2 regions of the Burkholderia plantarii genome follow, and region 1 is predicted to be linked to the other one. Evidence: predicted binding sites of a transcription regulator. Region 1 holds the regulator's gene; the other holds the start of a gene.
What was found. The regulator FliA, encoded in region 1, starts transcription of late flagellar genes. The targets are predictions, from matches to a motif close to CTAAAGTTTNNNNNNNNNNNGCCGNTA.
Positions count from the first base shown of each region.

Region 2: the regulator FliA is predicted to act here: its motif matches at 3,985-4,011, upstream of flgM (flagellar biosynthesis anti-sigma factor FlgM).

Region 1 is NZ_CP007212.1:211,652-217,278, forward strand. It holds gene flhA (flagellar biosynthesis protein FlhA) at 1-465, shown strand, start outside; gene flhF (flagellar biosynthesis GTPase FlhF) at 462-2,195, shown strand; gene bpln_RS00870 (MinD/ParA family ATP-binding protein) at 2,188-3,000, shown strand; gene bpln_RS00875 (RNA polymerase sigma factor FliA) at 3,025-3,786, shown strand; S-adenosyl-L-homocysteine riboswitch at 3,906-3,975, shown strand; gene ahcY (adenosylhomocysteinase) at 4,072-5,490, shown strand.
Region 2 is NZ_CP007212.1:3,997,931-4,003,557, forward strand. It holds gene flgE (flagellar hook protein FlgE) at 1-193, opposite strand, end outside; gene bpln_RS17160 (flagellar hook assembly protein FlgD) at 225-1,019, opposite strand; gene flgC (flagellar basal body rod protein FlgC) at 1,127-1,552, opposite strand; gene flgB (flagellar basal body rod protein FlgB) at 1,596-2,084, opposite strand; gene flgA (flagellar basal body P-ring formation chaperone FlgA) at 2,298-3,911, shown strand; gene flgM (flagellar biosynthesis anti-sigma factor FlgM) at 4,041-4,376, shown strand; gene bpln_RS17185 (flagella synthesis protein FlgN) at 4,443-4,883, shown strand; gene bpln_RS17190 (multifunctional CCA addition/repair protein) at 5,240-5,627, opposite strand, start outside.

The sequences.
Region 1 (5,627 bases):
CAGAACCTGCTCGAGGAAGGCGTGCCGATCCGCGACATGCGCACCATCATCGAGGCGGTCTCCGAGCAGGCCGGCCGCATCACCGATCCCTACGACCTGACCGCCGCCGTGCGTCTGGCGCTGGGCCGCGCGATTACCCAGCAGTGGTATCCGGGCGCGGGCGAGATGCAGGTGATGGGTCTGGATTCGAATCTCGAGCGCGTGCTGTCGCAGGCGCTCGCCACTGGCGCGAACCCGGGCCTCGAGCCCGGACTCGCGCAGACGCTGCTGATGGGCACGCAGGAAGCGATGCTGCGGCAGCAGAACATGGGGCTGCCGCCCGTGCTGCTGGTGCAGCATGCGCTGCGCGCGATGCTCGCGCGCTTCCTGCGCCGCAGCCTGCCGCAATTGAAGGTGCTGTCTTACGCCGAAGTGCCGGAGACACGCACGATCAAAGTCACGAACGTCATCGGGGGTAACGCTTGAACATCCGCAAATTCACCGGCCCAACGAGCCGCGACGCGCTGCGTCTGGTGCGCGAGGCGCTCGGCGGCGATGCCGTCGTGCTGTCGAACCGCACGCTCGACGACGGCTCGGTCGAGATCGTCGCCCTCGCGGACGCCGAGCTCGCCGCGCTGGCGCCGAAGGCGCCCGTTGCCGCCGCCGGCAGCATGCGCGCGTTACCGCCCGCGACCCGTCCGGCGAGCGCCGTGACCGGCATGCCGCGCGCCGCCGCGCCGAACAATCCGTATGCCTCGGGTGGTCTGCCCGACGTGTTCTCGTCGGTGTTCGGCGCGAGCGCCGAGCCGGGCGCGCCCGACGCCAACGACGACGAACTGCTCGACGACGGCGAGCTGCCGGCCGCCACCGTCGCCGCCGCGCCCGCGCAGGACCAACCGGCCGCGCCGTCGGCCCCCGCGCCGTGGCTCGTCGAGCACGCGCGACGCCTGACGCGCCAGCACGAGGCGCTGGTCTCGCCGGCGCCGCGCAGCGAGGCGTTCCCGGCCGCCGCGAGCCCGATCGCGCCGGCCGCCCCGCTGGCCGCGCGCGGCGACAGCGAGCCGCCCGAGTGGGCGCGCGACATCGTGCGCAACGTGGCCGCGCGCCAGTCCGCCGAGGCGGGCGTCGCGCGCGCCGCCGCCGCCACGGCCGCGGCGCCGAAGCTGGCCGAACGTGCCGGCGTGTCCGCCACGCTGGCCGACGAGGTCAACGCGCGCATCGAGCGCATCGTCAACGAGACGGTGATGCACGAGCTGAGCGCGATGCGCGGCATGATGGAAGAGCAGTTCGCCGGCCTGATGTGGAACGACCGCCAGCGCCGCACGCCGCTGCACGGCGCGCTGACCAAGCGGCTGTTCGCGGCCGGCTTCTCGGCGCAGCTGGTGCGCACGGTGGTCGACAACCTGCCGGCCGACGTCTCGGCGGGCAGCTTCGACGGCGCCTGCGACTGGGCCGAATCGGTGCTGGCCGGCAACCTGCCGGTGCTCGACAGCGAGGACGCGCTGATGGAGCGCGGCGGCGTGTTCGCGCTGATGGGCCCGACCGGCGTCGGCAAGACCACCACCACGGCGAAGCTGGCCGCGCGCTGCGTGATGCGCTTCGGCGCCAGCAAGGTCGCGCTGCTGACCACCGACAGCTACCGGATCGGCGGCCACGAGCAGCTGCGCATCTTCGGCCGGATCCTCGGCGTGCCGGTGCATGCCGTGAAGGACGGCGGCGACCTGCAGCTGGCGCTCTCCGAGCTGCGCAACAAGCACATCGTGCTGATCGACACGATCGGCATGAGCCAGCGCGACCGCACCGTCTCCGACCAGATCGCGATGCTGCAGGGCGCCGACGCGCGCGTGCAGCGCCTGCTGCTGCTCGCGGCCACCAGCCATGGCGATACGCTCAACGAGGTGGTGCAGGCCTATCGCGGCTCCGATCAGCCCGACCTGGCCGGTTGCATCCTGACCAAGCTCGACGAGGCCACCAACCTCGGCGGCGTGCTCGACACCGTGATCCGCTACCAGCTGCCGGTGCATTACGTGTCGACCGGCCAGAAGGTGCCGGAGAACCTTTACGTGGCGACGCGCAAGTTCCTGCTGAAGAGCGCGTTCTGTGTACCGCGAGACGGCTCGCCGTTCGTGCCGCTCGAAGACGATCTGCCCGGCATGCTGTCGGCCCTGGCTGGCGGCCGTCCGGGTTCCGGACATCACGAGGTCTACTTTGGATAAACGAATCACCGATCAGGCTGAAGGACTGCGGCGGTTGCTGGCCGGCCGCGCGACCCGGATCGTCGCGGTGACGGGCGGCCCCACCGGGGTCGGCTGCACCTCGGCCGTCGTCAACCTGGCCGCCGCGCTCGCCGCGCTCGGCAAGGACGTGCTCGTCGTCGACGAGCGCAACGACGCCGATTCGGCCGCCGCGACGCTCGGCAGCGCGTGGCTGCGTACCGGCAACACGGTGCGCCACGAAGCCGGTTTCTCCCTTTGCGTCGCCGCCGATCTCGCGCGCGACGGCTACGACGATGAACGCCTCGCCGCCTATCTGGAAGGCGCCGCGGACATCGTGCTCGTCGACGCCCAGCGCGACGCGAACGGCGCGCTCTCCGCTCTTGCGCGTGCCGCTCACGACGTGCTGATCGTGACGCGCGTAGCCGGCTCCGCGATCACGGAGGCCTATGCCTGCATGAAGCGGCTCCATTACGCGCACGCGCTCGCGCAGTTCCGCGTGCTGGTCAACCACGTGCAGAGCGAGTCCGACGCGCGCGCCGCCTACGAGAACCTGGCGGGCGTGGCCGGCCGCTACCTGACGGTGGCGCTGGCCGAGGGCGGCTACGTGAGCGCCGATCCGCTGGTGCCGCGCGCGCGCGAACTCGTGCATACCGTGGTCGATGCGTTCCCGTCGTCGGCCGCCGCGCGCGACTACCGGCAGATCGCGTCGGACCTGCTGTACTGGCCGATGCGTCCGACGAATCCCGCCGGACGGGCCTTTGCCGGACATCCGGCAGTCGAACGGGGCGCGGCGCACGCCGTTTGACCCAAGGCACTCAGGAGGGAGCCGATGTACAACGCTCAAGGAAAGCTGTCCACGTCCGCGATGGGCGAGGCCGGGATGGGGCAGGCCGAAGTGCTCGCGAAATACGCGCCGCTGGTGCGCCGGCTCGGCCTGCAACTCGTCGCGAAGATGCCCGCGAGCGTCGATCTCGACGACCTGATCCAGGCCGGCATGATCGGCCTGCTCGACGCGGCGAGCCGCTACAAGGAAGATCAGGGCGCGCAGTTCGAGACCTACGCGACGCAGCGCATCCGCGGCGCGATGCTCGACGAACTGCGCAGCAACGACTGGCTGCCGCGCAGCCTGCGCAAGACCTCGCGCGAGGTCGAGCAGGCCATCCATCAGGTCGAGCAGCGGCTGGGGCGTTCGGCCAACGAGAGCGAGATCGCCACCCACCTGGAAATGCCGCTCACCGACTTCCAGTCGATGCTGCAGGACCTGCACGGCAGCCAGCTGATCTATTACGAGGATTTCGACCGCTCGGCCGACGACGAGCCGTTCCTCGACCGCTACCGCGTCGACCACTCGGATCCGCTGTCCGCGCTGCTCGACGAGCACCTGCGCGCGGCGCTGGTCGAGGCGATCGACCGCCTGCCCGAGCGCGAGAAGCTGCTGATGTCGCTCTACTACGAGCGCGGCCTGAACCTGCGCGAGATCGGCGCCGTGCTCGAAGTCAGCGAGTCGCGCGTGTGCCAGCTCCACAGCCAGGCCGTGGCGCGCCTGCGCGCGCGGCTGCGCGAACAGGCCTGGGTGGGCGCCGAACACTGAGGGCCGCGCGCGGCGCGCGCCGGAAATTCGGCTCCGCTCCTTAATCGGCACGCACCAGCAGGCTTGCGCCCGCATCGCGCGCGGGAATTCTTCCCGACACTTTGCTACAATCCGAGCTCGTTTCCGAGGAGCGTTGCGACGGGCACCGGCCCGCCAGGCTCGGAAATCTTCACCAGGCGGTGGCCCGGCAGGCAGCGCGAATCGCACGATTCGCCGCGCCGGTCCGGCTTCCCGCTTTCTGAACGGCGCTCACGTCACCAATCTTTGATTAGAAAGGAGGGCGTGATGAACGCCGTTATCGACCCGAAAGCTTCGCAGGACTACATCGTCGCCGACCTCGCGCTGGCCGCATGGGGCCGCAAGGAACTGACCATCGCCGAGACCGAGATGCCCGGCCTGATGCAGATCCGCGACGAATACAAGGCATCGCAGCCGCTCAAGGGCGCGCGCATCGCCGGCTCGCTGCACATGACGATCCAGACCGGCGTGCTGATCGAGACGCTGAAGGCGCTCGGCGCGGACGTGCGCTGGGCCTCGTGCAACATCTTCTCGACGCAGGATCACGCGGCCGCCGCGATCGTCGAGGCCGGCACGCCGGTGTTCGCGTTCAAGGGCGAGTCGCTCGACGAGTACTGGGAGTACTCGCACCGCATCTTCGAATGGCCGAACGGCGAATTCGCCAACATGATCCTCGACGACGGCGGCGACGCGACGCTGCTGCTGATCCTGGGCTCGAAGGCCGAGAAGGACCGCTCGGTGATCGCCAAGCCGACCAACGAGGAAGAAGTCGCGCTGTACAAGTCGATCGCCGCGCACCTCGACGCCGACGGCGAGTGGTACTCGAAGCGCCTCGCCCACATCAAGGGCGTGACCGAAGAAACCACCACCGGCGTGCATCGCCTGTACCAGATGGAAAAGGACGGCCGCCTGCCGTTCCCGGCGTTCAACGTCAACGACTCGGTCACCAAGTCGAAGTTCGACAACCTGTACGGCTGCCGCGAGTCGCTCGTCGACGGCATCAAGCGCGCGACCGATGTGATGATCGCGGGCAAGATCGCGGTCGTGGCCGGCTACGGCGACGTGGGCAAGGGCTGCGCGCAGTCGCTGCGCGGCCTCGGCGCGACCGTGTGGGTCACCGAAATCGATCCGATCTGCGCGCTGCAGGCGGCGATGGAAGGCTACCGCGTCGTGACGATGGAGTACGCGGCCGACAAGGCCGACATCTTCGTGACGGCCACCGGCAATTTCCACGTGATCGGCCATGACCACATGAAGGCGATGCGCCACAACGCGATCGTCTGCAACATCGGTCACTTCGACTCGGAAATCGACATCGCGTCGACGCGCCAGTACCAGTGGGAAAACATCAAGCCGCAGGTCGACCACATCATCTTCCCGGACGGCAAGCGCGTGATCCTGCTGGCCGAAGGCCGCCTCGTGAACCTCGGCTGCGCGACCGGCCATCCGTCGTTCGTGATGTCGAACTCGTTCGCGAACCAGACGCTCGCGCAGATCGAGCTGTTCGTGCGCGGCGAGCAGTACGAGAACAAGGTGTACGTGCTGCCGAAGCACCTCGACGAGAAGGTCGCGCGCCTGCACCTGGCACGCATCGGCGCGAACCTGACGGTGCTGTCGCCGGAGCAGGCGTCGTACATCGGCGTGTCGCAGGACGGTCCGTTCAAGCCGAACCACTACCGTTACTGATCCCGCGCCCGGCGCCGCGCGCCGGACCGGACGTGTCGCGCGCCGCGCCCTGCCGGCGCGGCCGCGCCACGCATCGCGCCGGCCGCCCCGCGCGGCCCGCCCCGGGCCGCTCGTGCGGCCCGGCCTGTTTTCTTGCA
Region 2 (5,627 bases), 350 kb from region 1:
CGACCGTCGCCAGCTGCGTGCCGATACCGATGCCGTTGGCGACCGCGCCCGACACCGAATTCGCGTACAAGTCCGAGAACTGCGCCGTGGCGGACTTGAAGCCGACCGTGTTCGCGTTCGCGATGTTGTTGCCGATCACGTCGAGATCGCTCGACGCACCCTGCAAACCGCTCAAACCCTGTTGATAACCCATGTTGGTCTCCGATGGCGCGAGGCCGGATCAGTTAGGTGGACGAGGAATTGTTGTTATCGCTGCCGGAACCGCTGCCCGATCCGCTGCCGGAGCCGCTGCCCGAACCGCTGGAGCCGCTCGAGGCCGCCGGGAAGATCGCGCCGACGTTCGGCAGGCCGACCGTGGTGCCGTTCGACAGCACCAGGCCCGGCGTGCCGTCGGCCTGGCGGATCACGCTCTGCACCTGCGCGGCCGTGAGCGTGGTCGCCGTGTTGGTGGCGCCCGTGCCGTCCGTGTAGCTCGCGCTGATGGTGTACTTGCCGTCGGGCAGCGTCGCGCCCGACGAGTCGGTCGGGGTCCAGTTGAACGGGATCGTGCCGGCTGCCTGCGCGCCCGCGTCGATGGTGTTGACCACCGTGCCGGCCGAGTTCTTGATGGTGACTTTCACGTCGGTGGCGGCGGCCGGCAGTTCCACGCCGAAGCCCGTGCCGGTGCCGCTCGCGACGTTGAGCGTGCTGCCGGGGGCCAGCACGTTGGTGCCGATCAGCAGCGCCGCCTGGGTCTGCTGGCCGGCGGTGAGCTGCGAGGACAGCGAGGACAGCGACGAGTTGAGCTGCGCGATGCCGCTCACGGTGTTGATCTGCGCGAGCTGGGACGTCATCTGCGAGCTGTCAACCGGGCTCGTCGGGTCCTGGTTCTGCAGCTGCGTGACGAGCAGCGTCAGGAAGGTCTGCTGCAGGTCCGCCGCCGAGGTCGACGACAGGCCGCTGTTGTTGCTCATCGTATCGGTCGGCACGTTGCTCGTGTTGGTGCCGTTGCTGCCGATCGAGTTGGTCGTGGAGCTCATCTCCGGTTTGCCTTTCGCGAGTTCGCGGATACGCTGGGTCGGGTTGGGAAACGGTCGCGGGGTGAACCATGGGCCGCGCCAGCGCGCCCCGGTTCACGGCACGGCACTCAGGTGCCGATCGTCAAGGTCTTCAGCATCAGCTGCTTGGCGGTGTTCAGCGTCTCCACGTTCGCCTGGTACGAGCGCGAGGCCGAGATCATGTTCACCATCTCCTGCACCGGGTCGACGTTCGGCAGCGTCACGTAGCCGTTGGCGTCGGCCGTCGGGTTCGACGGGTCGTAGCTGGTCTTCATCGGCGACGGATCGTCGATCACCTGCTTGACCTGCACGCCGCCCACTCCCTGCCCGGAGCGCGTGCGCGCGCCGCCGATCGGCTGGGTCTCGAACACCACCTGCTTGGCGCGGTACGGCTTGCCGTCCGGGCCGGTCACGCTGTCCGCGTTCGCCAGGTTCGACGCGGTCACGTTCAGGCGCTGGGATTCGGCGGACATCGCCGAACCGGCGACGTCGAAGATGTTCATCAGCGAAGGCATGCGGATTCCTCGTTTGCGGCTGGAAGGATGGCGGCGGGCCGGCTTACGAGCCCGACGTGATCGCGGCGAGCATCGCCTTGATCTGGCCGGTCACCACCGTCATGCCGGCTTCGAAATGCACCGTGTTGTCGGCGAACTGCACGCGCTCGGCGTCGAGATCGACCGTGTTGCCGTCCAGCGACGGCTGGTTCGGGATCCGGTACGCGGCGCGGCCGAAGTTGTCGGTCGGGCCGCCGGTGGCCGAGAGCCGCGTGTTGCCGCTCATGTGGCCCGGCTCGGTCGACACCAGCGTCATCCCGCTCGTCACGCCGGCCGGCTGCGCGAGCGGAAGCTGGGTGGCGTTGTCGGTCGTGGCCTGGCCGGCCTGCTGCTTGAGCGAGCGGCCGAGCGCCGAGGCGAAATCGACGTCGCGGGCCTGGTAGCCCGGGGTGTCGGCGTTCGCGATGTTCGACGACAGCAGTTCCTGCCGGTACGAGCGAACGTCCAGCGCCTGGCGGCCGAACGCGAATTCGGCGTCGAGTTTGTCCATCATCGTGCGTTCCTCCATCGGGAGCGGTGCGGCGCCCCCTCCCCGCGCGCCATGCGGCGGCAAAAGAGACGCTTTTCGATGACAGCCATCGTAGGCGGGAGACGCAAGCGGCAATCGGGCGAATAACCGGCAAAGCCCCCCTCTATTCATCGTTTGCCGCGGCACCCGGCTGCCTAGAATGCGATCCCGTACCAACGGATTCTCGAGGAGGCGGCGATGACGACGACGGACGCGAGCGCAGCGGCAGGCGCGGCACGCGGCTTCGGCGCGCGCGCCGGCTCTGCGCGCGCGCTCCCCGCCCTCCGCTCCCGCCTGGCCCTGCTGGCGCTGGGCCTGGCCGCGCTGCTGCCGAACCTCGCCGCCGCGCAGGCGGCCGGCGGCGACGGCATGATCGTGATTCCGGGCCGCGGCGAATCGGCCGAGACGGCGCTCGCCAACGCCACCGCGCACGGCGTGAACACCCCTGCGCACGCGCCCACGTCGAGCCTGTCGTCCTACAGCGCCGCCGAATTACGCAACGCTTACGGCGCCGGCAGCGGCAGCCGCGGCGCCGCGCCCGAGGCCGCCCCCGCGCCCGCCGGCACCATCGGCATCGTGCAGGGCGCCGGCGGCGACAGCGCGCTGCGCGCCGCCGCGATGGGCGAGGCGCCCGCCGCCCTGCCCGAACCGCCGATCTACCCCACGCCCGGCAGCGCACCGTCGCGGCCCGCCGTGAATCGCGCGGCACCGCGCGCCGACCACGCCGGCGCCGGCGCCGGCGCCACCACGGGCAATGAAGCGGCCGGCTATGCCGCCGGTTACGCGGCCGGCGTCGCCGCGGCGCGCCGCGCGGCTGCCGCCCAACCGACCCAACCGACCCAACCGACCCAACCGACCCAACCCGCGCCGGCGCCGCGCTACCCGTCGACCGTGCAGCGCGGTCCGGCCGGCACGCCGGCCACGGCGGGCGGCACCGTGCGCGCCGTCTATTCGCCGGGCGCGACTGAACACGCGCCGGCCGGCCAGGACGCGGCGGGCAGCGCGATGCGCTACGCGGCGCCGGCCGTGATGCGCGTCTCGGCGCGCCAGAGCGCCCCGGCGCCCAGCGCCGTCGCCGCCGTGGTGGCGCCCAACCCGGCGCCCGCTGCTGCCGCCGCCCCGGCCGCCGCGCCCGCCCAGAACGCCAGCACGGCCCAGCCCGACGCCCAGGTCGTCGGCCAGCCGACCGGCCAGCAGGACCCGGAGGCGATCCGCGCCGCGGCGCTCGCGTTCCTGCACCAGCAGACGGCCGGCCTGCCCGGCAAGGCGACGATCACGGTGGCCGCCGCGTTCCCGCGCGGGCTCGCGGCCTGCACCACGCTCGAACCGTTCCTGCCGACCGGCGCGCGGCTCTGGGGCCGCACCACGGTGGGCGTGCGCTGCGCCGGCGCGCGGCCGTGGACCATCTACCTGCAGTCGAAGATCGAGGTCCACGGCAGCTACTACGTGGCCGCCCACGCGCTCGCGCCGGGCGACGTGCTGACGGCCGCCGACCTCGTCGCGCGCGACGGCGACCTGACCATGCTGCCGCTCGCCGTGATCACCGATCCGGCACAGGCGGTGGGCGGCACCTCGCTGGTGCGCGTCGCGGCCGGGCTGCCGCTGCGTCAGGACATGCTGCGCAGCGCCTCGTCGGTCACCATCGGCCAGACCGTGCGCGTGGTGGCGGCCGGCCAGGGATTCTCGATTTCGTCGGAAGGCAGCGTGATGAACAACGCGGGGCCGGGACAGCAGGTGCGGGTGCGGCTGGCCGCCGGCCAGATCGTGACGGCGGTGGTGAAGGACGGAAACACGGTGGAAGTTCCGTTATGATGGGCGCGGCCGCCGGTGCGGCCGGAAAGATTGCAATCTTTTGTTTCTGCAAGCCTTTACGGATGGACGGACGCTAAAGTTCGGCGCGGACCTGCCGTTATCTCGCTCAAATCGTTCAGGAAGCCCATCGTGAAAATCGATACCACCCCCGCCACGAACGTCCGCCCGGCGTCCACCGACGCCGCTTCGTCGCGTAATCAGGCCAGCAGCAGCGCCGCCCCGTCGGCAGCCGCGCAGGCCGAAAGCGCGCCGGCCGGCGGCGATGCGAACGTGAATCTGTCCTCCCTGTCCACGAACCTGCGTTCGCTCGCAGCTTCGGGATCGGCCGACATCGACACCGCGAAAGTGCAGTCGATCCGCGACGCGATCAAGAATGGATCGCTGACGATCGACACCGGCAAGATCGCGGACGGCGTGCTGCAGACGGCCAGCGAGCTGCTGCGCGCGCCGGCGAACCTCGGCTGAGCACGACGCGGATGACGCCCTTGGGCGCGCGGATGGTCCGTGCGCCGTCGTTTTGAGCGAGATGCAATGAAAGAAGCCCTGCTGGCGACGATCAACGACGAACACGCGACGGTCGAGGCCTTCGCGTCGCTGCTCGTCTACGAGCAAAAGGCGCTGACGGCCGCATCGCCGGCCGACGCGCTGCCGGACATCATCGCGCGCAAGACGGAGCTGGTCGAACGGCTCGCGTCGCTGGAAAAGCAGCGCGACCTGCAGCTCGCGGCCCTCGGCTACGCCGCCGGCAAGGCCGGCATCGACGCGGCCGCCGAGCGCGACCCCGGCATCGCGAGCCGCTGGAAGCTGCTGCGCGACGCCACCGAGCGCGCGCGCCACGCCAACATGAACAACGGCATGCTGATCCGCATCCGCATGGACTACAACGAGCGCACGCTCCAGGTGCTGCGCGCGCAGCCCGCGCGCGCCGGCCTCTACGGCCCCGACGGCCGCGTGTCCAATTCGGCGCGCTGAGCGCGACGAGCGGCAGGCGCCGCTCGCCCCCGGTTTTTTCCGGTTTTTCCCCGTTTCTTTCGTTTGGCCGGGCGGGTGCCGACAGCGGCGCCGGCGCGGCGATGGCATGAGGTTGATGTCTGTCGCCGGTCGCGATCGCCAGGGCGGCTCCGTCCGGCTTGCGTCCCGCTCACGCTCAGTCCCGCCAGCCCGCCCTCTCCGGCTTCGATAGACGTCGCGTCGGGCGTTGCGCGTCGCGAAACGAGCCCCGGGCGTCACCGCAAGCCGGCGAGCGCCACCGCAAGCTTCAGTCCGCCACCGGCCCCGCGCCGCCGCTCACGCCGGAACCGGCACGATCACCCGCCGCGCTTCGTCGCTCACTCATCCTCGCCGACGGCCAGCGCCGCCGCCACCGCGTCGGTGCGCGCGCGCTGCACGGCGTCCCGGATCGCGTCCGGATTGCCGCGATGGCCGGCCGCCACCTGCCCGGCATCGACCGCGCGCGCGGCCACCAGCGCGCGCCGCAGCCGCTCGGCCTGCGGATACGGCTGCGCCTCGAGCCCGAGGCGGCCGCGCGCGTCCGCCTCGCAGGCCTGCAGCATCTCGGCGAAGCGCCCCGGCTTGCGCAGCGCGTCGGCGCGTTCGAGCAGCCGCACCAGCGCGGCGGCGCCCATTGCCATCACCTGATGCAGGTTGCCGTGCTCGCGCGCCACCAGCAGCGCGAGATCGCGGCATTCGTTCGGCACCCGCAGCCGCTCGCAGAGC